2 linked regions of the Labrenzia sp. VG12 genome follow. The protein of the gene in region 2 interacts with the protein of the main gene of each other region in a pairwise test. Links are inferred from orthologs where the notes say so. Each region holds a gene or a part of one and is shown on either strand. Other genes may lie near its edges. The genes, in order: CHH27_RS00240 and rsfS.

Region 1 (10,168 bases), 5.0 Mb from region 2 along the record:
GGCATTGTTTTCGCGATCAGGCGCTGACGTTCTGCAACATGCCCTCCGGACCGCCGCGCGAGATGCTGGATGCCAGCTCCTTGTCAACGCTGGTGCAAATGGTCAGCGCCGGCATGGGCGTGACTTTGATCCCGGAGATGGCCGTGCCTGTCGAAACACGATCGGCGTCTGTGTCCATCTCCCGTTTCGAGGCACCTGAACCAAAGCGCACCGTCGGCATGGTTTGGCGCAAATCCAGTCCGCTTGCCGGTCAGCTGTCCGAGATCGCCGAGCTCGTCCGGCAGGCCGGCCTCTCAATGGCTGACAGCCAGGCGCTTTAGACGCGAAAAAGGCGCAAGGAAACACAACGCACTTTCGGCCGATGTCAACTGCTGTCCGCAGACATTGCTCAACCACAGATTTTCCGGAAGGCGCGATTTACAAGCACAGCGATTTTTGCCTAAATCGCGAATGTTCATCAGTGTTATTGTTACCTAATACCCGCCTCCGGGTGTTTCCCCGGATCTCGTGACATCATCCATTTGCCTGGCAACGCCTCAAAGGTTTTTCCCTCCGATGCCACTGACACACGATGTCATTACCGCGCTCGCACCGGACCAGTCGTCGCTGAAAGCAGCGAATGGCTTGACCAAGGCGTCCAAGTGGCCATTGCGCGAGATCTCCACCGCCGACCAGCTGATCTGGGGCGAGTGCCAGGGGTCTGGGGCCAATCCATACCGGACGGTCGTTGACACCGGAGACCACGGCTACAAGTGCACCTGCCCGTCCCGCAAATTCCCCTGCAAGCATGCCCTTGCGCTGATGTGGATGTATGTCGACGATCCTCAGGCCTTTCAGCAAGGCAATGTTCCGGAATGGGTCAACGACTGGTTGGGGCGCCGACGGACATCAGGCGCAGCGACAAAACCGGAACTCTCAAGAACAGGCAAGTCGCTCACGGCCGCCAGGATCCCGGTTGCCGAAAAAACCGAGGATCCACAAGCCGAGTCTCGCCGAAAGGCGGCTGCCGAAAAGCGGGAGAAAGACACCAGAGCGGCGTTGATCGCAGCCGCCGACGACCTGGAACAATGGATCGCCGATCAGCTTCGCACCGGTCTTGCCGGATTTCTAGACGACTGCAGCAACCGCTGCAGGGCGATTGCCGCGCGTCTGGTCGATGGCAAGGCTCAGGCGCTCGCAGGCCGCCTCGACGAATTACCGGCGCGGATCATCAAACTGCCCACCGAAGAACGGTTGGAAACGGTGCTTCAGGAACTGGGCAAAATCGTTCTTCTGCTAAGGGCATGGCGCAGCGCACCGGAAGACAAGGAACTGCGGCGGGCCATTTCAACATCCGAGACACGGGACAGCCTGATCGACAATCAGGATGCCCTCAAGGTCACATCCCGGTGGGAAGTGGTCGGTGAAGACATTTCGACCCGGCGCGACGGGCTGGTGAGCCAGGCCACCTGGCTGATGAATCTTGGCAAAGGACCCGCTTTCGCCGTCCTGCTGGATTATATTCCGGCAAGTCTGGGCAAACGCGCAAGCGCCTTTGCGCCCGGCGAACAGTTTGAAGCCGAGTTGATCTTCTATCCCGCCCGGGCGCCGTTGCGCGCGGTTCTGGCAACACGACAGCCTGGCGGCGAAAACGATTTGCCATGGCCGGCCGCTCCCGAAGGCGATCCATTGCAGCCCTTTCTGATCCAGCAGGACATCGCTCCCTGGACATCTGAAACGCCGCTGCTGTTGCCGAATGGCCGCCTTTTCAGATCCGGCAAGGCCGTCTGGTGGCAGTCCAGCGACGAGGCGCATACGCTTCCGGTCCAGGATGCTCCGGCCCAACAGTTTGCCGGCATGGAACTGAATCAAACCGCTGCACTTTGGGACGGACGGCGCCTGAGACTGTTCAGTGCCCGGACCGACTGGGGAAGGGTCCAGCTGGATGACTGATTTCCTGCAATCCCTTTCCAAGATCAAGGGCCGCTGGATGGTCGGCGGGTCCGGCATTGACGTGGTCCCGGCAGAGATACGCACCTCTCTTTCCGGGCTGGACCAGCCAGAGCTGGCCCTGCTGGCAATTGCCGCCCAGGCGGACCAGGTCGCGTTTCGCGCCGCGCCGGCCGGTGCCCTGGCGCCATTCCCGAGCTTGCCGAAGCTCGATCTCCCGCCGCTGCCCGATGCCTGCCGGGTCCTGTTCAGACGCTTTTTCACGCTGCACAAACTGTCGGACGCGCAGAAGACGCAGCTTCTGCACTTCATGGCCCTGCGCGGGTTCACGACCCATCCGGCGGACTACATGCCGGACCGCTTCGACGACCTGCCTGCGTGTTATGCTCCATGGGACAGCTGGAACGAGCGAGACCCGGAGCTGGCTGCAGACACCTTGAACGAACAGACCTGGGATGATTTCCTGCCGGCAGAGCGCGGCCATGCACTTGCAGCGCTTCGCCTCAAGGCTCCGGAGGAGGCGCTGCGACTGGTCGAGGCCAAGGCTGAAAACCTGCCTGCGGAACAACGTCTCAAATGTGTTGCTGCGCTCGCGGCCGGACTTTCCAAATCCGATAGTACCTATCTGGAAAAGCTCTATCACAAGGACCGGTCGTCCAAGGTTCAGGCCCTTGCCGGCGCCTTGCTGGCCCGGCTTGGCGGCATACTGGACGAAACGGAAAATGCGGCCGAGCTGGCAGATTTCCACGAACTGGCCAAAAAGGGCCTGATCAACCGCAAGACCATCGTGAAGGTCCGGAAACTCAAGACCGGCGCACAACAGGCCCGGCGAACCGAACTGTTTGAAACGGTGAGTCTTCCCGGTTTCGCGGCAGCTCTTGGCCTGACTGCGGAGACCCTTGTCTCAAGCTGGAACTTCGGGAACGACCGTGCGGATTACGAATTCAATTGCCAGGTCGCCCGGACCGGTTCTGAGGCCGCAATCCGCGTGCTCACCGAGCGCATCGTATCGGAAGTGTCGGCAAGAGCCGGTTTGTTGCAGCCACTGCTGGACCGGCTGACTGCTGCTGACCGGTGGCGGCATCTGCCGGAGATCCTGCGGCAGGCCACGAATAGCCTGGATGGGGTGCTGTTTTGCGCGGAGGGCAATTTCGGCCGTCTGGATGGCGAGACACTCATCGCGGCCCCCGCCGTCAAGATGCTGCTCAAGTCCGTGAAATCCGAAGCGAACGACGATGGCAAGAGCGTTGACGCCACCGGCCGGCAACACATGCTGTTCCAGCTTGGCCTGATTGCCGACCAGCGTGCCGCGCAAAACCTCATTCAATTGTTCCTAGAGGCGGGCAAGAGCCGGACGGACGCGTCCTTGCTCATGTTGCAATTCAACGCCGCCCTGACACCGGGAGACCCCTTATGAGCGACATCCAGCGGCAACCTGCCGAAGTCACTTACGCCGACGAGATTGCGGCCCTGAAGGCTGTCGATACCAAACCCAAACCGGAAGGCTGGGTTCTGTCTCCGCAAGCGGTGATCACCTATCTCATGGGCGGCCAAGCCGGCGACACCGAAATCAGCGCCAAATATGTCGGCAACCGCCGGCTGATCGAAACCGCGGTGGCGACGCTTGCAACCGACCGGGCCCTGTTGCTTCTGGGAGTGCCCGGCACGGCGAAATCCTGGGTTTCGGAGCATCTGGCGGCAGCTGTTTCCGGCAACTCGACCCTGGTTATCCAGTGCACGGCGGGAACCGACGAGAACCAGGTTCGCTACGGCTGGAACTATGCCCAGCTCCTGGCAAAGGGACCCAGCCGGGACGCCCTGGTGCCGACACCGCTTTACCGCGCCATGGAAACGGGCAAGCTCTGCCGCCTGGAAGAATTGACGCGCATGGGGTCCGATGTTCAGGACACCCTGATCACGGTTCTTTCGGAAAAGATGCTGCCGATCCCGGAGCTCAACGAGGCTGTCTATGCCACGCGCGGCTTCAATCTGATTGCAACGGCCAATGACCGCGACAAAGGCGTCAATGACCTGTCTGCCGCCCTCAAGCGCCGCTTCAACGTCGTCGTGCTGCCGCTTCCGGACGACATGGACGAAGAGATTGCCATCGTCAGCAAGCGTGTCGGCGAAATGGCCCGATCCTTGGATCTGCCCGCACCAAAGAACGTGACGGAGGAAGTCAAACGGCTCCTCGCCATCTTCCGGGAATTGCGCGCAGGGGAAACACTGGACGGCAAAACCACCTTGAAGAAACCCTCCGGCACGCTGTCGACCGCAGAGGCGATTGCCGTCACGGTGGGCGGTCTCAGCCATGCCGCCTTTTTCGGTGGCGGAGACCTGACGGCGGGCAGCCTGGCGCCGAATGTTCTTGGCGCCGTTCTAAAGGATCCAGTGCAGGACAAGGTGGTGCTGGAGGAATATCTCGAGACCGTTTTGAAAAAGCGCAGGGATTACGCCGATTATTATCAGGCCCTTACCGAGCTGGTCTGACGGAAACAGGACGGCAACCTCGTGACAGCCAACGTCTCCTATTTCGGTATCCGGCATCATGGACCCGGCTCTGCAAGGCGGTTGCTTGACGCGCTGGACGATTTGCGGCCGGCCGAAGTGCTGGTGGAGGGCCCTGCCGACCTCAGTGCCCTGCTGCCGACCCTGGCCAGCCTCTCCATGAAACCTCCCGTGGCGTTGCTGGCGTATCCGGTCAACGAACCGGAGCGAGCCGCCTTCTGGCCGTTTGCCGAATTCTCCCCTGAATACCAGGCCGTCTGCTGGGCGGTGTGTAATCACGTGCCGGTGCGTTTTATCGATCTGCCCGTTTACTGGAATTTCCAGCCCGACGAGGCCGAAGACAGCGCGCAGGACAGCGATGCCGAAGAAACAGGCGATGTTTTGCAACTGGCCGACCGGGACGACGCGTTTTCTGACAGGGACCAGCAGTTGCGCCGCGACCCGATCGGCGCGCTGGCAGAGGCTGCCGGATACGAGGACGGCGAAAGCTGGTGGCAGGACGTCATCGAAGAAAACCCGGCCCCAGGCCCGGTATTCGAGGCGGTTGCCGATGCCATGTCCACTCTTCGCGCGCATGCCGGTGAGCTGCCGGGCCGTGAAGCGGCGCGCGAAGCGCATATGCGCCTTGAGATTGGCAAGTCACTGAAGCAGGCAGACGGTCCGGTCGCCGTGGTCTGCGGCGCCTGGCATGTTCCCGCGCTTCAGGCCAAACACACAGCGAAGGCCGACCGCGCCTTGCTCAAGGGGGCGTCGAAGGTCAAGATCGCCGCCACCTGGGCTCCCTGGACGGCGCCGCGCCTGGCCACATCGAGCGGTTACGGCGCTGGCGTTGCAGCGCCCGGATGGTGCCTGCATCTGTGGCAGACGCCCGGCGACGACAAAACGACCCGCTGGATCGCACGCATCGCCAAAGCCCTTCGGGCCGAGGGCCAGATCGTCTCGACCGCGTCGCTGATCGAAACCGAACGTTTGGCGGTGTCACTTGCCGCCGTGCGCGGTCGGCCGCAGCCGGGTTATGAAGAGCTGCGCGAAGCGGCAATTTCCTGCCTGTGTTTCGGCAATCCGCTGATTTTCGACACGATATCGGCCGAGTTGCTGATCGGTTCCGATACCGGTGCGATACCGGACGATGTGCCGCTGGCGCCGCTGCTTGAGGACCTGCAAAGGCAGCAGAAGAAGGCACGGCTGAAACCCGAAGCCCTGGAACGGGAACTGTCTCTGGACCTGCGCTCCGACAGCGGCCTGTTCCGCTCAACGCTGCTGCATCGGCTGAGCATTCTCGATGTGCCCTGGGGGCGTCCATTAGATCCGGGCAAAAGCCGCGGCACCTTCCGGGAACGCTGGGTGCTGCGCTGGGAACCGGTACATGCCGTGCAGCTGGTGGAAAACCTTGTCTACGGTGCATCAATCGAACAGGCTGCGTCCGGCAAGACAAAATCCAGATTGCGGGAAAGTCATGCGCTCGGCGCCCTGGCTGACCTTGTGTTCGGCGCGATGACGGCGCAGTTGAGTGATGCCGCAGATGAAGGCGTCCGTCTGCTTGGCGCGCGCGCGGGCCAGACTTCCGATTGCAGCGAGATGCTCTCGGCCTTGCCCGCCCTGGCAGACATCCTGCGCTACGGCGCGGCCCGCGAGATCGATACCGTCCGGCTCCATGCGCTGTTCGATCGGATTGCCACCCAGGCCGCGCTGTCCCTGCCCTATGCAGTGCGCAATCTCGATGCCGAAGCCTCGCAGGCCCTGCGCAGCCAGATCCAGGGCGCCGACGGAGCCATCCGGCTGCTGGACGACCAGCCGGACCTGCAAGGCATTTGGCAAAAGGCGCTGGAGGCGATCATCGAAGAGCCCCAGGCCAACCGGCTGATCTCCGGGCTTGCCGCGCGGCTGCTTTATGAGGCTGATCTTCTGTCTTCGGACGCTGCGGTCGATCTGCTGGCACGCATGTTATCCCCCGGCACCGCTGTCCAGGACGCGGCCGCCTATTTTGCCGGGTTTCTGGAAGGCGCCGGCCAGCGTCTCTTGTATGACGACGGCCTGCGCCGCTGCGTCGATACCTGGTTGCTCACGCTGGAGGAAGACGACTTCACGGAGTTCCTGCCGCTGTTCAGACGCGTTTTTGCAAGCATGGACAAGACCGAGCGGCGACGACTGATGGATGCCCTGTTCGGCAATTCGGTTTCCGGCGGATCAAAAATGATTGCGACACCAGATGCTGAGACCCGCTGGCCGGCCCATCTGGACATCCTGACCCGACTGCTCAAGGGAGAGGCACATGGATGAGCGTGGACGTCGGTGGCGCCTGGCGCTGGGGGGCGATGACGACGGGCTGGCCGGGCGCGATCAGCGCCTCTCCGCCGCCCTGAGCGCGCTTTACAACCCGGAAGACGGCGGATCAGGCGGCAAGGGCGGTAAAGGCAAACGCGGCGGCCTTGGCGGTTCCGCGACGAAAGTGGCCCGCTGGCTCAGCGAAATACGAGAGTTTTTCCCCTCTTCCGTTGTTCAGGTGGTTCAGAAAGACGCCTTCGACCGGCTCGGCCTGAAACAGATGCTGCTGGAACCGGAATTCCTGGCGGTGATGGAAGCGGACGTCAATCTGGTGGCCGATCTCGTTGCCATGCGCGGTGTCATGCCGGACAAGACCAAGGACGCCGCACGTGAGGTGATCGCCAAAGTGGTCGCAGAGCTGATGGAACGGCTGGAGAGGCGCACCGCCGAAGCGTTACGCGGCGCCGTGGACAAATCCAAACGCACCTTCCGGCCGCGTTTTGCCGATATCGACTGGTCCCGCACCATTCGGGCGAACCTGCACCACTACCAGCAAGAGCACAACACGGTGGTGCCCGAAAAACTGATCGGCTTCATGCGGCGGCAGCGCAGGATCGTCGATCTCGACGAGGTTGTCCTGTGCGTCGACCAGTCCGGTTCAATGGCCTCTTCCGTGGTCTATGCCTCGATCTTTGCGGCCGTCATGGCCTCCTTGCCGGTCGTTAAAACAAAACTGGTGTGCTTCGACACGGCAGTCCTCGATCTGACCGACGATCTTTCAGATCCGGTGGAAGTGCTGTTCGGGGTACAGCTCGGAGGCGGCACCGACATCAATCAGGCCGTGGCCTATTGCGAGGACAAGATTGAAAAACCGTCCAAATCGCATCTCGTCCTGATCACCGATCTCTATGAAGGCGGCAACGCCAAGGAGATGGTCGCCAGAATTGCAAGACTGACCGGACAGGGCGTGAATGTCATTGTCCTGCTCGCGCTGACCGATACAGGCAATCCGTTTTACGATGCCCAGATGGCGGCGACCATCGCTGCGCTCGGTGTCCCGGTCTTTGCCGCCACACCGGACCAGTTCCCCGATCTCATGGCCTGTGCCCTGCGCCGTGAGGACATCCAGCAATGGGCGGCTTCTCAGGATATCAAGACCATTCGGGCAGACGCCGCCGATCACGAGAGCTGAGCGGGTTCAGGCCCGGCGAAAGGTTGCCAGACCAAGCAGCGCCATGACGGCGGCCAGGCCCAGCAGCACGGCCCTGGCATCGTCGCCGGCGGCAAACACGGCCACAATCAGCCCTGCCAGAGGCTGCGAGAGGTTGTTGAGGCAGATGATGGCGCCGGTGGTCTTGCCGAATTCCGCAGGTGGAATGATCTCCTTGCGCAAGGTTCGCACATAGATGTTGAACATCTTGTCGAAACCCGCAATCAGCAGGAAACCGAGGGCATAGACAAGCGGATGCGCCCCGAGCCCGGTCAGGATGGCGCCAACGCAGATCAGGGCATAGGCGGTCAGACCCAGCGTCCTGAGCCCCAGATGCACATGTGCGGTCAAGGTGAGAACGGCCAGCGTTGCCAGGGCACCGCCCACCTGCAGCCAGGCATAGACCTGCTCGCTTTGGGCGAAGAAACCGGTCACCATCGCAGCAGCCGTTGCAAGGGTCGCCCCTATGATCAGATTGACACCGGCGGCCTGCAGGATGGCCTGCATCAGGCCAGGCAGACGCCAGATCAGGGCCAGTGCGTGTTTCAGGTCCGCAATCGGGTGACGTCTTTCCCCGGTGCCGGGCGCTGCCTGCATGCGTGCCTGTCCGGGCCAGAGCATGAAGGCCAGGTCGGCCAGCAGGAACAGCACCGTCGCCAGCACGACAACAGCTTCCCAGGGCCAGAACGCCATCAGATAGGCCGCTGTGAGCGGCCCCAGCACCACGCCCATCTGCGAGGCGAGCTGGCCGTAGCTTGCCACTTTTTCAAAGCGCTGGTCGGCAAAAGCCCTGACAAGGACCATCTCCAGCGCCAGCATGCCCTGAGTGGTCAGAATACCGACGACGGCGGACAGGCCGATCAGCCACCAGACGCCGCCAAAGAGGATCTGCCCGGTAATGCCGATAATGCAGGCCACGGCCCTCAGGACCCGGCTGATCCTGAGCAGGAGGATCGGCGAGATCCGGTCACAGAGGATCCCGGCGACCGGAAAGGTCAGGTAACGCGGCAGGGTCTCGAAGAAAAAGGCCAGCCCCGACCAGGCAACGTTGCCGGTGATCTGAAAGATCACCAGCGGCACAAGGAACAACAGGATCTGGTCGGCCAGAACCGTGAGGAACATGGACGCGAAGAACGCGCGGTCGCGGACAAGCATGAAGGCGCTTTCAGGAAAAGCGTTTTAGGTGGGATCTAACTCGTAGCATCGCACCTGCTGCACCGCAACCGCCAGCTGTACCAGTCAGGCTTTTCGGGCAACCACGAAACGGCTGCGCGGTTCCGGGTAGGTTCCCGTTTCTATGATCTCGAACCCGGCACGGCGGATCTTTTCTTCAACGTCCTCGAACGAGAACATGCTCACATAGGGCGCCTTGCCGAAGAGCTGCATAACCTTGATCATGGGACCGAACAGCCAGGCACGGTCCTTCAGGCAAACCGTCTTGGAAATGTAGAGGCCGCCCGGTCTCAACAGATCACGGACACGCGCCAGCAGGTCGTCCGGGTTCTCCACCAGGTGGAAGAAGTTGAAGGCCAGGATCGCATCATAGCCTGCGCCCTGTTCCTCGGGCAGTTGAACGCGTTCATCGAATGCGTCCGCCGTCAGGAAGCTGAGCCCCTCATGGGCAACACCGCTGTTTCTCTCGGCCGCCAGCTTCTCGTTGGCGATCTCGATCATGCCCGGTGCGAAATCCGTGGAGAGGAACGACTTCACGTTCTTTGCCAGAAGAAGGGCGGTCGACCCGGTGCCGGCCCCAAGCTCCAGAACGTGGTCTTCCGGCCCCAGGTGTTCCGTGGTCCGCTCGAGCGTTTTCTCGTATGCGGCCTGATCCTTGATCTTTGACGCCGCATATTTGCGGGCTGCCTTGTCCCAGAACCTTGTCGAAGGTGTCATGTCATTCGTCCATGTGATGGCCATGGTGTATCTTTCCATATCATGCTGTTCGTCGAAACGGCGCAGCTGAGTTGTCTTGCAGCGCAATTGACGCTGCTTCGTTTTTCCTCCCGGCAATCGCCGTGCTCCAGAGCCGTGTCCAGGCTCCGGTCCCGACCGGCAATTCTTCAAGGTCTTTCAGGCCGCACTGTTCCAGCCAAGTCTTGACCACCTCCGGGTCCAGACGCTGCGTGCGCCACTTGAGGTGAATGTAGGCTCCAAGCGCCGATTTGCGCGTTACCACCAGAAGCAGCTTGCCGCCCGGCCGGAGCACACGGCACATTTCGCTGATCGCTGCCTTCGGAGAGCCAAGATGCTCGACCGTGT
Region 2 (9,897 bases):
TGACGCTTTAACGATGGCGTCCTCGGCCGCCGGATCAGGCCGTCAGGTGTGAAAAGGCGGCAATCACCCGCTCATAGACCGGCCGTTTGAACGGAACGATCAGCTCCGGCAGCCGGTTTGCCTCTTCCCAGCGCCACTGCGAGAATTCCGCCGAATGGCCGTCCGGCGGTGTCAGGATGTTGATTTCGTCGTCGGACCCGTCGAATCGATAGGCGATCCAGCGCTGCGCCTGTCCCCGGTGCTTGCCCTTGCGCGATTTTTTGACGACATCGGGCGGATAGTCGTAGGCGAACCACTCAGGCGCCTCTTCCAGCAGGGTCACGGAGCTGATCGAGGTTTCCTCGTAAAGTTCCCTTCGAGCCGCGGGCTCTGGAGCCTCGCCCTTGTCGATGCCGCCCTGCGGCATCTGCCAGCTGTATTCGTAATTCGAGGAACTGCCACCATCGTCGCGGCTGCCGATCCAGACCAGACCGTCCCTGTTGATCAGCATGATGCCGACACACGGGCGATAGGGAAGCCCCTCAGAAGGGACCGGAAATCCCGGTCCGAGTTCAAGCTTCGTCACGATGTCACCTGTTTCAAAAGATCAAAAACTACCGGTCGATGGTGGCGCTGATCGGCACCAGCTGGAGACCGCGCTCTTCCAGATCCTGTACCCATTCCTGCAGCTGGCGTACAGTCACGGGAAGTGCCGAACCGGCGGCCACGGCAATCCCGCGAGACCGGGCGATGCCTTCCAGCTGCAACAGCTTGGCGTCGATATTGTCGTCCCTTGGTACCTCGTCCAAAACCACATCCACACCGCTGAACGGCAGGCGCTTGTCCGTGGCCATCTGGGCCGCGATGGACCGCGACGACGTGCCGTTGTCGACAAACATCAGGCCACGGGACTTCAGCTTCTCGAAGAGATACTCCACGGACGGCTTGGTCGACGTGAACCGCGCGCCCATTTCAGGAATCGTGCCGACGTAGTTGGTCACGCGTGTCAGGAGATAAGCCAGCCGGTCGAGCATTTCCGCGGGCCTGAGACTGACCAGAAGTGTGTGTGGCCCCGGGTCGTTGTCCGGAAAATCAAAAGGTTCGAGCGGCAGCTGCAGCAACAGTTCGTGGCCCTTGGTGCGGGCCTGCTGCATCCACAGATCCAGGTCTTCGCCATAGGGCGCCAGCGCGAAAGTAACTTCCGGTGGCAGGCTGGAGATGGCGTTCTGGGTGCCGGTCTCGCTGAGGCCCAGCCCGGTGATGACGACGGCAATTTTCGGGATCGACTTGAACTCGTTCACGACCGGGCGGGAATAGGCATCCAGCGGGCGCACGCCTGCCTCGCTCACCTTGGGCAGGAAGCCATAATCGGACCGTTCGCTGACACGGCTGTCCGGATTGATCGACAGGCTGGTGACGGGTGCCTCGGGGCCCAGACCGTCCGGCCGCAGGATCATGTCATAACGCGGACCCATCAGGTCCTTGGCACTTTCCGGACGCAGATTGGGGCCGAGATCGTCGCCAATACCCGGACGGATTTCGACGACTTCAATGTCCTGGGACGTGACGCCTTCCACAACGGCATCCAGAGGCAGGACGGCTACCGGTTCTCCGCCCAACGGGTCATCCACGACCGCGATCCAGATCAGCGTTGTCGTGAAGATGACGCTCAAGATGCCGACGCCGATCAGACCGAACGGCAGCCTGACGAGCCGCCGTTTGCCCATACCTAGGGGAGCTGTGAGATCTTCGCTCGACATTACCGTCCTGAGTCAATTGTCCGGCCGCCGGCCGGAGACGTGTTGTTGTTGGAATACGCAGAACGAAAACGAAAGAGACCGGCGCGCCGCCTATTGGCGACGCGCCTCGTTGGCATCAGTTCTTGACGGCAGCGCTGTCGGAGACAGGCGGGAAGGCACTGTTGACCTGTACGCCGCGGAGAAGATCGAGCGCGAGCTTGAGCTGGGTGTCCTCGTCCGGGTCGGACGGCACATAGGCCTGGCTGCCGGACTGCTCTTCGCCATCAGCTTCAAGGTGGCCACGCAGGCCCGCTTCGCCCTTGGTGTCGACGCGGCCGACCAGCTCTTCAGGAAGATCCTGCAGCGCCTCGATGTCCGGGACGATGCCCTTGGCCTGGATGGAGGTTCCCGACGGTGTGTAATACCGCGCCGTGGTCAGGCGGATGGCACCGTTTGCACCCAGCGGGATAATCGTCTGAACGGAGCCCTTGCCGAAGGACCGTGTGCCCAGGATGGTTGCGCGGCGGTGGTCCTGCAGGGCGCCGGCAACGATCTCGGACGCAGAGGCCGATCCGCCGTTCACCAAGATGATGACCGGCTTGCCATCGGTCAAATCGCCCGCACGGGCATTGTAGCGCTGGGTCTCGTCGGCTTCACGACCACGGGTCGAGACGATCTCGCCGCGGTCCAGGAAGGCATCGGAAACGGCAATCGCCTGGTCGAGCAGACCGCCCGGGTTGTTGCGCAAATCGACAATGAAGCCCTTCAGCTTGTCGTCGCCAATCTTCTCCGACATTTCCTCAATGCCCTTCTTGAGGCCATCGAAAGTCTGTTCGTTGAACTGGGTGACGCGGACATAGCCGACATCGTCCTCTTCGCGCCAGCGCACGGACCGGATGCGAATGATGTCGCGGGTGATGGTGATGTCGAACGGCTCGGCACGGCCCTTGCGGCGCACGGTCACGACAATGTCGGTGTTGACCGGGCCACGCATCTTTTCAACCGCTTCGTTCAGGGTGAGGCCCTGAACCTGCTCGCCGTCGATATAGGTGATCAGGTCGCCCGCCAGGACACCGGCCTTGGCTGCCGGCGTGTCATCGATCGGAGACACGACCTTGACGAGGCCTTCTTCCATGGTGACCTCGATGCCGAGGCCGCCGAACTCACCGCGGGTCTGCACCTGCATGTCGCGGAAGCTTTTCGGGGACATGTAGCTGGAATGGGGATCCAGCGAGGTCAGCATGCCGTTGATGGCGCTTTCGATCAGCTGAGCATCGTCCGGCACTTCCACATAGTCGGAGCGGACCCGCTCGAACACGTCGCCGAAGAGGTTCAGTTGCCGGTACGTGTCGGTGGCCGCGGCGTTGGCGGCTCCCGAAACATTGAGCGGCATCTGGGACAGTGTCGTAACCGCTGCCGCTCCCATCAGGGCACCCACCAGCAGCAAGGAAGTTTTCCGTATCATCCGCGAGCCTTTTCTTCTTCTGTGCGTTCCCACCAAGGCGTGGGATCGATCGCACGGCCGTCCTTCCGAAATTCAACATATAGGATCGGTTGGGTCGAGCCCAAGCCGAATGTCGAAGCGCTCGCCCATTGGGTCGCGCCCATCACACCAACCGGTTCCCCGGTCAAAACAAACTGCCCCAATTCCGCATCGATCCGATCCATGCCGGCCAGGAGCACATGGTAGCCGTCGCCCGTGTTCAGGATCAAGAGCTGACCGAAAGAACGGAAAGGTCCTGAATAAACCACCCAGCCGTCAGCCGGCGCCGTGACATTAGAGCCCGGCCTTGTGGCAATAGATTGACCTTCCGTCACACCGCCAAAATCATCTTCCTGGCCGAAATCCTTCAACAGGGTGCCAGACACGGGCTGCGGCAATTTTCCGCGCGTTTCCTGGAACGGCACCGCCGGTGCGAGCCGGCCCGGATCGCTGAACGGATCGAAACTGCGTTTGCCTTGCCGTTTCGCGTCCAGGGCCGCCTGGCGGGATTTTTCCGCTGCTTCGCGCGCGCTCTCGATTTCCTGCTCGAGGCTCGCGATCAGTTCCTGCAGCGATCCCGCCTTGTTCGCAAGTTCAGCCGCGCGTTCCTTTTCCTCTCTCAGGACTCGAACCGACTTCTGATGTTCCTGCCTTTTGGCGCTGAGCAGAAGCTCCAGCCGCGACTTTTCCTCAGCCAATCGCATGGCACCACCGCGCAGACGGTTCTTTTCCTCCGCTATCACCGCTTTCAGGCGGTGAAGTTCCTCCAGATCGGCTGCCAGCGCCTCCGTCTCGACCTTCAGTTCCGGCATCACGGCGTTCAACAGAATCGCACTGCGGACCGCTGAAAGGGCATCGCTCGGACGCACGGCCAGCGCCGGTGGCGGCCGCTTGCCGATCCGCTGTAGCGCCGCCAGCACCTCGGCCAGGATGTCCCGCCGCGCAATCAGCGACAGCCGGACCGCATCCTCGTTTTCGCCAAGCGCGCGCAGGCGCCGCTCGGTGTCGCTCAGCCTGGTTTCCAGCCCCCTGATCGTGTCGGACGTGCCGATGATCTTGGCGTTGAGCGTTTCGCGATCCCTGTCGAGCGCCCGGATCTCGCGGGCAATTGCCGCCTGCCGGTCCGTCGATACATCAATATCGCGTGAGAGGGCTGCCAATTCCTGTTCACGCGCCTTCTTGCGCTCCAGGGCAGCGCTGACTTCAGGAGCAACCGCAGGCTTCTCGACTGTCGTCTCATCCACGCTTTCGGAAGCAAGGACCGGCGTCGCCGGCAAAAGCATGCTCAGAACAAGGCCGCTCAAGAACGGTCGCCACTGCCACCGCTTCTCAAGATCTGGACGCATATGCGTGATGCGATCCGGTTTCAACCTGCCTCAGCTCCCAAAGGTTATCCTTCTCTTGCGATACACAGTCTGCGTTAACGAAGCGTTTACCCTGATGACCGGCCTGTTAACAAACTCTCCACGCGTGCACCGCTTTTCGACCTAACCTTGTCTTTCCGGTAATCGAAAAGCGATACGGCCCGAATGCGGCGAGATACGGGCAGAGTGCCCATTTCCGGCCATTTTCAAAGTTAAACTTCCTTCATCTGACGCAGAGGAACAGATTTCGGTCGTCTTCGGACTGCCAGTTCCCCTGTCAGGGGCCGAAATGACGGTAGACAAGGTCGCGCGGATCCGTCCTTGGAGCGCCCGGGTCAATTACAGCCCCCAGTCGTTCCGCAAGCCGCGCCGACCGGATGTTGTCAGGATCCATGTAGCTCACCAGCGCCGGCAGTTTTCGCGTGTCGGCCGCCCAGTCCCGAAAGGCCTTTGCCGCCTCGAACGCGTAGCCCCGTCCTTCGGCATGCTCATAGACATACCAGCCGAGCTCATGCTCGGGAAAAAGCGGCCCGTGATTGATGCCGACCTGGCCGAGACAGCGCCCTGTCTCCCGGTGGTCCATCATCAAGGCGCCATGACCCATCAGCGACCATTGCGCCACGTCGTGACAGAACATGCCCCAGGCCGCAAATTCGGAGAGCGGCCCGCCCATGAAGCGGGACCGCTCGGACCGCATCAACTGCCAGTAGTCCGGCCAGTCTTCCATGTTCATGGGGCGCAGGACGAGGCGCTCGGTTTCCAGGGTCGGTGCCAACAGGTTTCTCTCTTCTGTCCCGGACAATCACACCCGGTGATAGGGGTGGCCGGATTGAATGGTCATCGCCCGGTAGATCTGCTCCGCCAGGAGAATGCGCGCGATCTGGTGCGGCCAGGTCATGGCGCCAAGCGCCAGTTTCAGATCCGCCCTGGCAAGGGCTTCCTGGCCATGGCCATCGGCTCCGCCGATCGCAAACACGACCTCCGGAACTCCTTCATCTTTCCAGGCTTCCAGTTTCTGAGTGAAGGCCGGGCTGGTCAGGTTCTTGCCGTTTTCATCCAGGACCACCAGACGCGCGCCGGTGCCCAGCCCCTGAAGCAGGGTCCTGGCTTCGTCCGCCTTGCGGTCGTCCGGCCGCTGCGCGCGGCTTTCCGGTGTTTCCTGAAGAGCGACCTCTGTGACACCCAGCCCGCGTCCGGTCTTTCGCGCACGGTCCAGATAGCGGTCGAAAAGTTCTTTGTCCGCACCGGCCTTCATCTTGCCAATGCAGAAAAGCGTGAAGCGCATAAAGTCCTCGCCGGATGTTGATCCGGTCCAAAATATCAGACGGTGATCCAGGCCCCTTTCGGGACCCCAGATCTCCTCAGCCGATAAACTGCGGCGCGTCGTCCGTCTCGGGCGCCCACATCTTTTCCAGATTGTAGAAGCCGCGGACTTCAGGACGGAAAATGTGAATGATCACATCGCCAGCGTCGATCAGTACCCAATCACAGGTGTTCAGGCCCTCAACCGTTGCCTTGCCGGCGCCGGCCGCTTTCAGGTCCTTCAGCAAGTGATCCGCAATTGCGCCCACATGACGATGGGAGCGCCCGGACGCGATCACCATGTGATCGGCCAGCGAACTCTTGCCTGCGATGTCGAGAGTTACCAGGTCCTCGGCTTTCGAGTCGTCAAGACTGGAGAGGACCGTATCGAGGAGGTCTGCCGCAAGATCTGCGCTTACGGAAGCCGTCATAGGAGTGGACATGTCAGCCCGCTCGCTTTCAAAGGTCATGGTCAGGTGTTGTGCCTTTCGCCGTTTGTGCCGTCCTGAGCCCAACGTCGTCACGAACAGAAACGTTCGTCTTCATACGTCACCCGTTTTGGGAACAGGACCGGTTGACCGTACCTCGGCCGCGCTCGTCGCGACCGTCCCTATAATACCGCTTCCCGTTTGGCATTTTCAAGACAGCCCGGAATTCTCGGTAAATCTGCTGATCATTTTGGTGCGCCGCGCCGCAGGTCCGTCGATGACGTCTGGTCGAGCGGTGTATGCAAAAACGTCCATATCGGTGCCTGCATATTCGGCAGCAATGCCGCGTCTTCCTCCGGAAGCCTATATTTTTCATAAGCTTTTGCCATTGGAGACGACAACACGGACAAGGAGGCCCCGGGGCGGTCGACAATCGCAATCGGCACCGAACCGACGATGTCGCGCCAATCCTGCCAATAATGAAAGCCGGCTAAATTGTCAGCACCCATGACCCAAACGAATCGCACGGCCGGACGCATCGCCTGCAGGGCCACCAGTGTCCTTGCGGTATAGGGCGTGCCCAGAACCTGCTCGAAGGCGGTGACCTTCATGCGCGGGTGGTCCGCCAGGTCGCTGGTCAGACGCAGGCGCCTTTCCAGGGGCGCCAGGTCGGAATGGCTCTTCAGCGGATTGCCCGGCGTCACCAGCCACCAGACCTGATCGAGCCCCAGCCGCTTCAACACGGTCGCGGCGACCAGCCTGTGCCCCGAATGCGGCGGATTGAACGAACCGCCAAAGATGCCGATGCGGTTGCCCGCTTCGGCATGCGGCAGTTTCAGCCAGTCCCTGTCAAGCTCCGCCCCCAGACTAAGCGGGCTCATGCCGGTTGCCTCTTGCCATTGAATTCACGAATGCAGGGAAAGGTCACGGACGGGTCTGACCCGTGCCATGCACCTTGTATTTGAAACTGGTCAGCTGCTCGACGCCCACGGGACCACGCGCATGCATGCGACCGGTGGCAATGCCGATTTCCGCACCCATGCCAAATTCGCCGCCGTCGGCGAACTGGGTCGAGGCATTGTGCAGCACGATGGCCGAATCCACTTCGGCCTGAAACCGGTCCGCAATCGCCTGGTCTTCGGTCAGGATGCAATCGGTGTGGTTGGAACCGTATGTGGCGATATGGTCCATCGCCGCGTCCAGATCCGCAACGACCTTTACCGACAGGATCGTGTCGAGATATTCGGTCGACCAGTCGTCCTCGCTGGCAGGAACGATGTTTTCGCAGATATCGCGCACCACAGCGTCGCCGCGCACTTCGCAGTCCCTGTCCTGCAGCGCCTTGACGATCACCGGCAGATGGCTGTGCGCCACTGCCTCGTGCACCAGCAGTGTCTCCAGGGCGCCGCAGATGCCCGTACGGCGCAGCTTGGAGTTGACGACCACGTCCACGGCCGCGGCAAGGTCGGCTGCCTCGTCGACAAAGATATGCACCAGGCCTTCCAGATGGGCGAAGACCGGCACGCGGGCTTCCGTCTGCACCCGTTCGACCAGGCTGCGGCCGCCGCGCGGCACGATGACATCGAGATTGCCGTTCAGGCCACGCAGCATTTCGCCGACCGCAGCGCGATCCGTTACCGGCACGATCTGGATGGCGTCTTCCGGCAAACCGGCAGCCGCCAGGCCTTTTTGCAGGGCGGCATGGATCGCCCGGTTGGACTGGATGGTGTCGGAGCCGCCACGCAGGACCACCGCATTGCCGGCTTTCAGACAGAGAGCACCGGCATCGGCCGTCACATTCGGGCGGCTTTCATAGATCACACCGATCACGCCAAGCGGCGTGCGCACCCGCTGGATCTTGAGGCCGTTGGGGCGCTCCCAGGCCGCCATGACGCTGCCGACCGGATCATCCAGCGCGACGATGTCCTCAAGAGCCCCGGCAATCGCCTCGATCCGCTCCTCGTTGAGCGTGCCGCGATCCAGAAAGGCGGCCGTCTGGCCATTGGCCGTCATCGTCTCAACGTCGATACGGTTGCCGGCCAGGATTTCCGGGGTCGCCGCTCTGACAGCTGCCGCCATTTCCTTCAGGGCCCGGTCTTTCTGCTCTGCTGGGGCCGTGGCAAGGACCCGGCCGGCGGCACGGGCGCGCTGCCCGATCTCCGCCATCAGTTCCTCGGTCGACTGTGCCTCGACGACTTCCAGCATCTTCTCCAACTCCCATACACGCGGCCGCACCGGCAAGCCGCTCAGTCAAACGCGTTTTAGCGCGTTCCAGATAAAAAGGCATCCTCCAGGACAAGATCGTCCCGGTGGATCATTTCCGCGCGCCCCGGATAGCCGACGATGGCCTCGATTTCCTTGCTGTTGCGCCCGGCAATCAGCTGTGCCTCGTCCGCGTCATAGGCGATCAGGCCCCGGCCAATCGTGCGGCCGGCCTTGTCTGTCAGAATGACGGCATCTCCCCGGCCGAAACTGCCGGAAACATCCGCAACGCCTGCCGGCAGCAGGCTTTTGCCGGAGGTCATGGCCTTTACCGCGCCATCGTCCAGCGTGATCCGGCCACGTGGTTCCAGATGACCGCCGATCCAGGCCTTGCGGGCACTCGCCGGAGAGCTGAGCGCCGGGAACCAGGTGCCGCGCGCGCCCTCTTCCAGGCGCTGCAGCGGATTGAGTTCCTTGCCGGAGGTGATCACCATCGAGGTTCCGGCGGCCGTGGCAATCTTGCCGGCATCGATCTTTGTCTTCATGCCACCGCGCGACAGTTCCGAGCCGGCGCTGCCCGCCATCGCCTCGATCTCGGCGGTGATCCGCGGGACTTCGGGCAGGAACACCGCATCCGGGTCCTGCGCGGGCGGGGCCGTATAAAGCCCGTCGATATCGGACAGGAGCACAAGACAGTCGGCGCTCGCCATGGTCGCCACACGCGCGGCAAGACGGTCGTTGTCGCCGTAGCGGATCTCGGAGGTGGCGACAGAGTCGTTTTCATTGATGATCGGCACGGCGCCGAGCTTGAGCAGCGTGCCGATGGTTGCCCGGGCATTGAGATAGCGCCGGCGCTCTTCCGTGTCGCCGAGGGTCAGGAGGATCTGACCCGCCTTCTTGCCATGGGCACCGAGCGCATCCGCATAGGCCTGGGCAAGCGCGATCTGACCGGCAGCGGCGGCCGCCTGGCTTTCCTCAAGTTTCAGCGGCCCCTTGGGCAGACCCAGGATACCGCGTCCGAGCGCGATCGAACCGGAGGAGACGATCAGCACGTCCGCGCCGCTCTTGGCGAGGCCTGCCAGATCCGAAATCAGCGCGTCCAGCCAGGCGCGTTTCAGTTCGCCGCGCTCGACCAGAAGAGCGGATCCGATCTTGACGACGATCCGGCTGAAACTTTTCAGGCTGCGGGTCATTACGGGTGCCAGCCCTCCTGCTCGGGAGCAGGCACCTGGTTGGCAGCGTCTTCCTTGTCCTTGTCGATGGCCCGCACGATCATGCGCAGCGCCCGGTCGACATTCAGCCCGCTGGCCGAGGACAGGATCAGCGGTTTCTGGCCGCAGGCAGCCTCCAGGCTCGCGGCCTGTTCGGCAATCAGTTCCTCGTTGAGCGCATCGCATTTC

Evidence for each region.
Region 1: the proteins of rsfS (region 2) and CHH27_RS00240 interact in binary tests that used the Escherichia coli proteins (3 or more experiments, as listed by UniProt). The link is inferred for Labrenzia sp. VG12 from one-to-one orthologs.

What each region holds. Positions count from the first base shown.
Region 1 is NZ_CP022529.1:50,085-60,252, reverse strand. The notes cover bases 2,382-5,380. They hold CHH27_RS00240 (AAA family ATPase), read left to right. Parts: upstream 2,382-3,342; coding sequence 3,343-4,419; downstream 4,420-5,380. Other genes in these bases: CHH27_RS00235 (DUF5682 family protein), read left to right, coding at 4,441-5,380; CHH27_RS00245 (DUF5691 domain-containing protein), read left to right, coding at 2,382-3,346. In the rest of the region: CHH27_RS00255 (LysR substrate-binding domain-containing protein), read left to right, coding at 1-320; CHH27_RS00250 (SWIM zinc finger domain-containing protein), read left to right, coding at 556-1,932; more of CHH27_RS00245, read left to right, coding at 1,925-2,381; more of CHH27_RS00235, read left to right, coding at 5,381-6,717; CHH27_RS00230 (VWA domain-containing protein), read left to right, coding at 6,710-7,894; CHH27_RS00225 (MFS transporter), read right to left, coding at 7,901-9,067; CHH27_RS00220 (class I SAM-dependent methyltransferase), read right to left, coding at 9,152-9,826; CHH27_RS00215 (class I SAM-dependent methyltransferase), read right to left, coding at 9,843-10,168.
Region 2 is NZ_CP022529.1:5,004,922-5,014,818, reverse strand. The notes cover bases 4,619-7,346. They hold rsfS (ribosome silencing factor), read right to left. Parts: upstream 6,311-7,346; coding sequence 5,927-6,310; downstream 4,619-5,926. Other genes in these bases: CHH27_RS23150 (glutamate-5-semialdehyde dehydrogenase), read right to left, coding at 7,220-7,346; CHH27_RS23155 (nicotinate-nucleotide adenylyltransferase), read right to left, coding at 6,541-7,176; rlmH (23S rRNA (pseudouridine(1915)-N(3))-methyltransferase RlmH), read right to left, coding at 5,368-5,850; CHH27_RS23170 (GNAT family N-acetyltransferase), read right to left, coding at 4,843-5,340. In the rest of the region: CHH27_RS23190 (RNA pyrophosphohydrolase), read right to left, coding at 35-565; CHH27_RS23185 (divergent polysaccharide deacetylase family protein), read right to left, coding at 594-1,739; CHH27_RS23180 (S41 family peptidase), read right to left, coding at 1,855-3,183; CHH27_RS23175 (murein hydrolase activator EnvC), read right to left, coding at 3,180-4,505; more of CHH27_RS23150, read right to left, coding at 7,347-8,500; proB (glutamate 5-kinase), read right to left, coding at 8,557-9,690; GTPase ObgE, read right to left, coding at 9,690-9,897. UniProt on the Escherichia coli protein: Functions as a ribosomal silencing factor. Interacts with ribosomal protein uL14 (rplN), blocking formation of intersubunit bridge B8.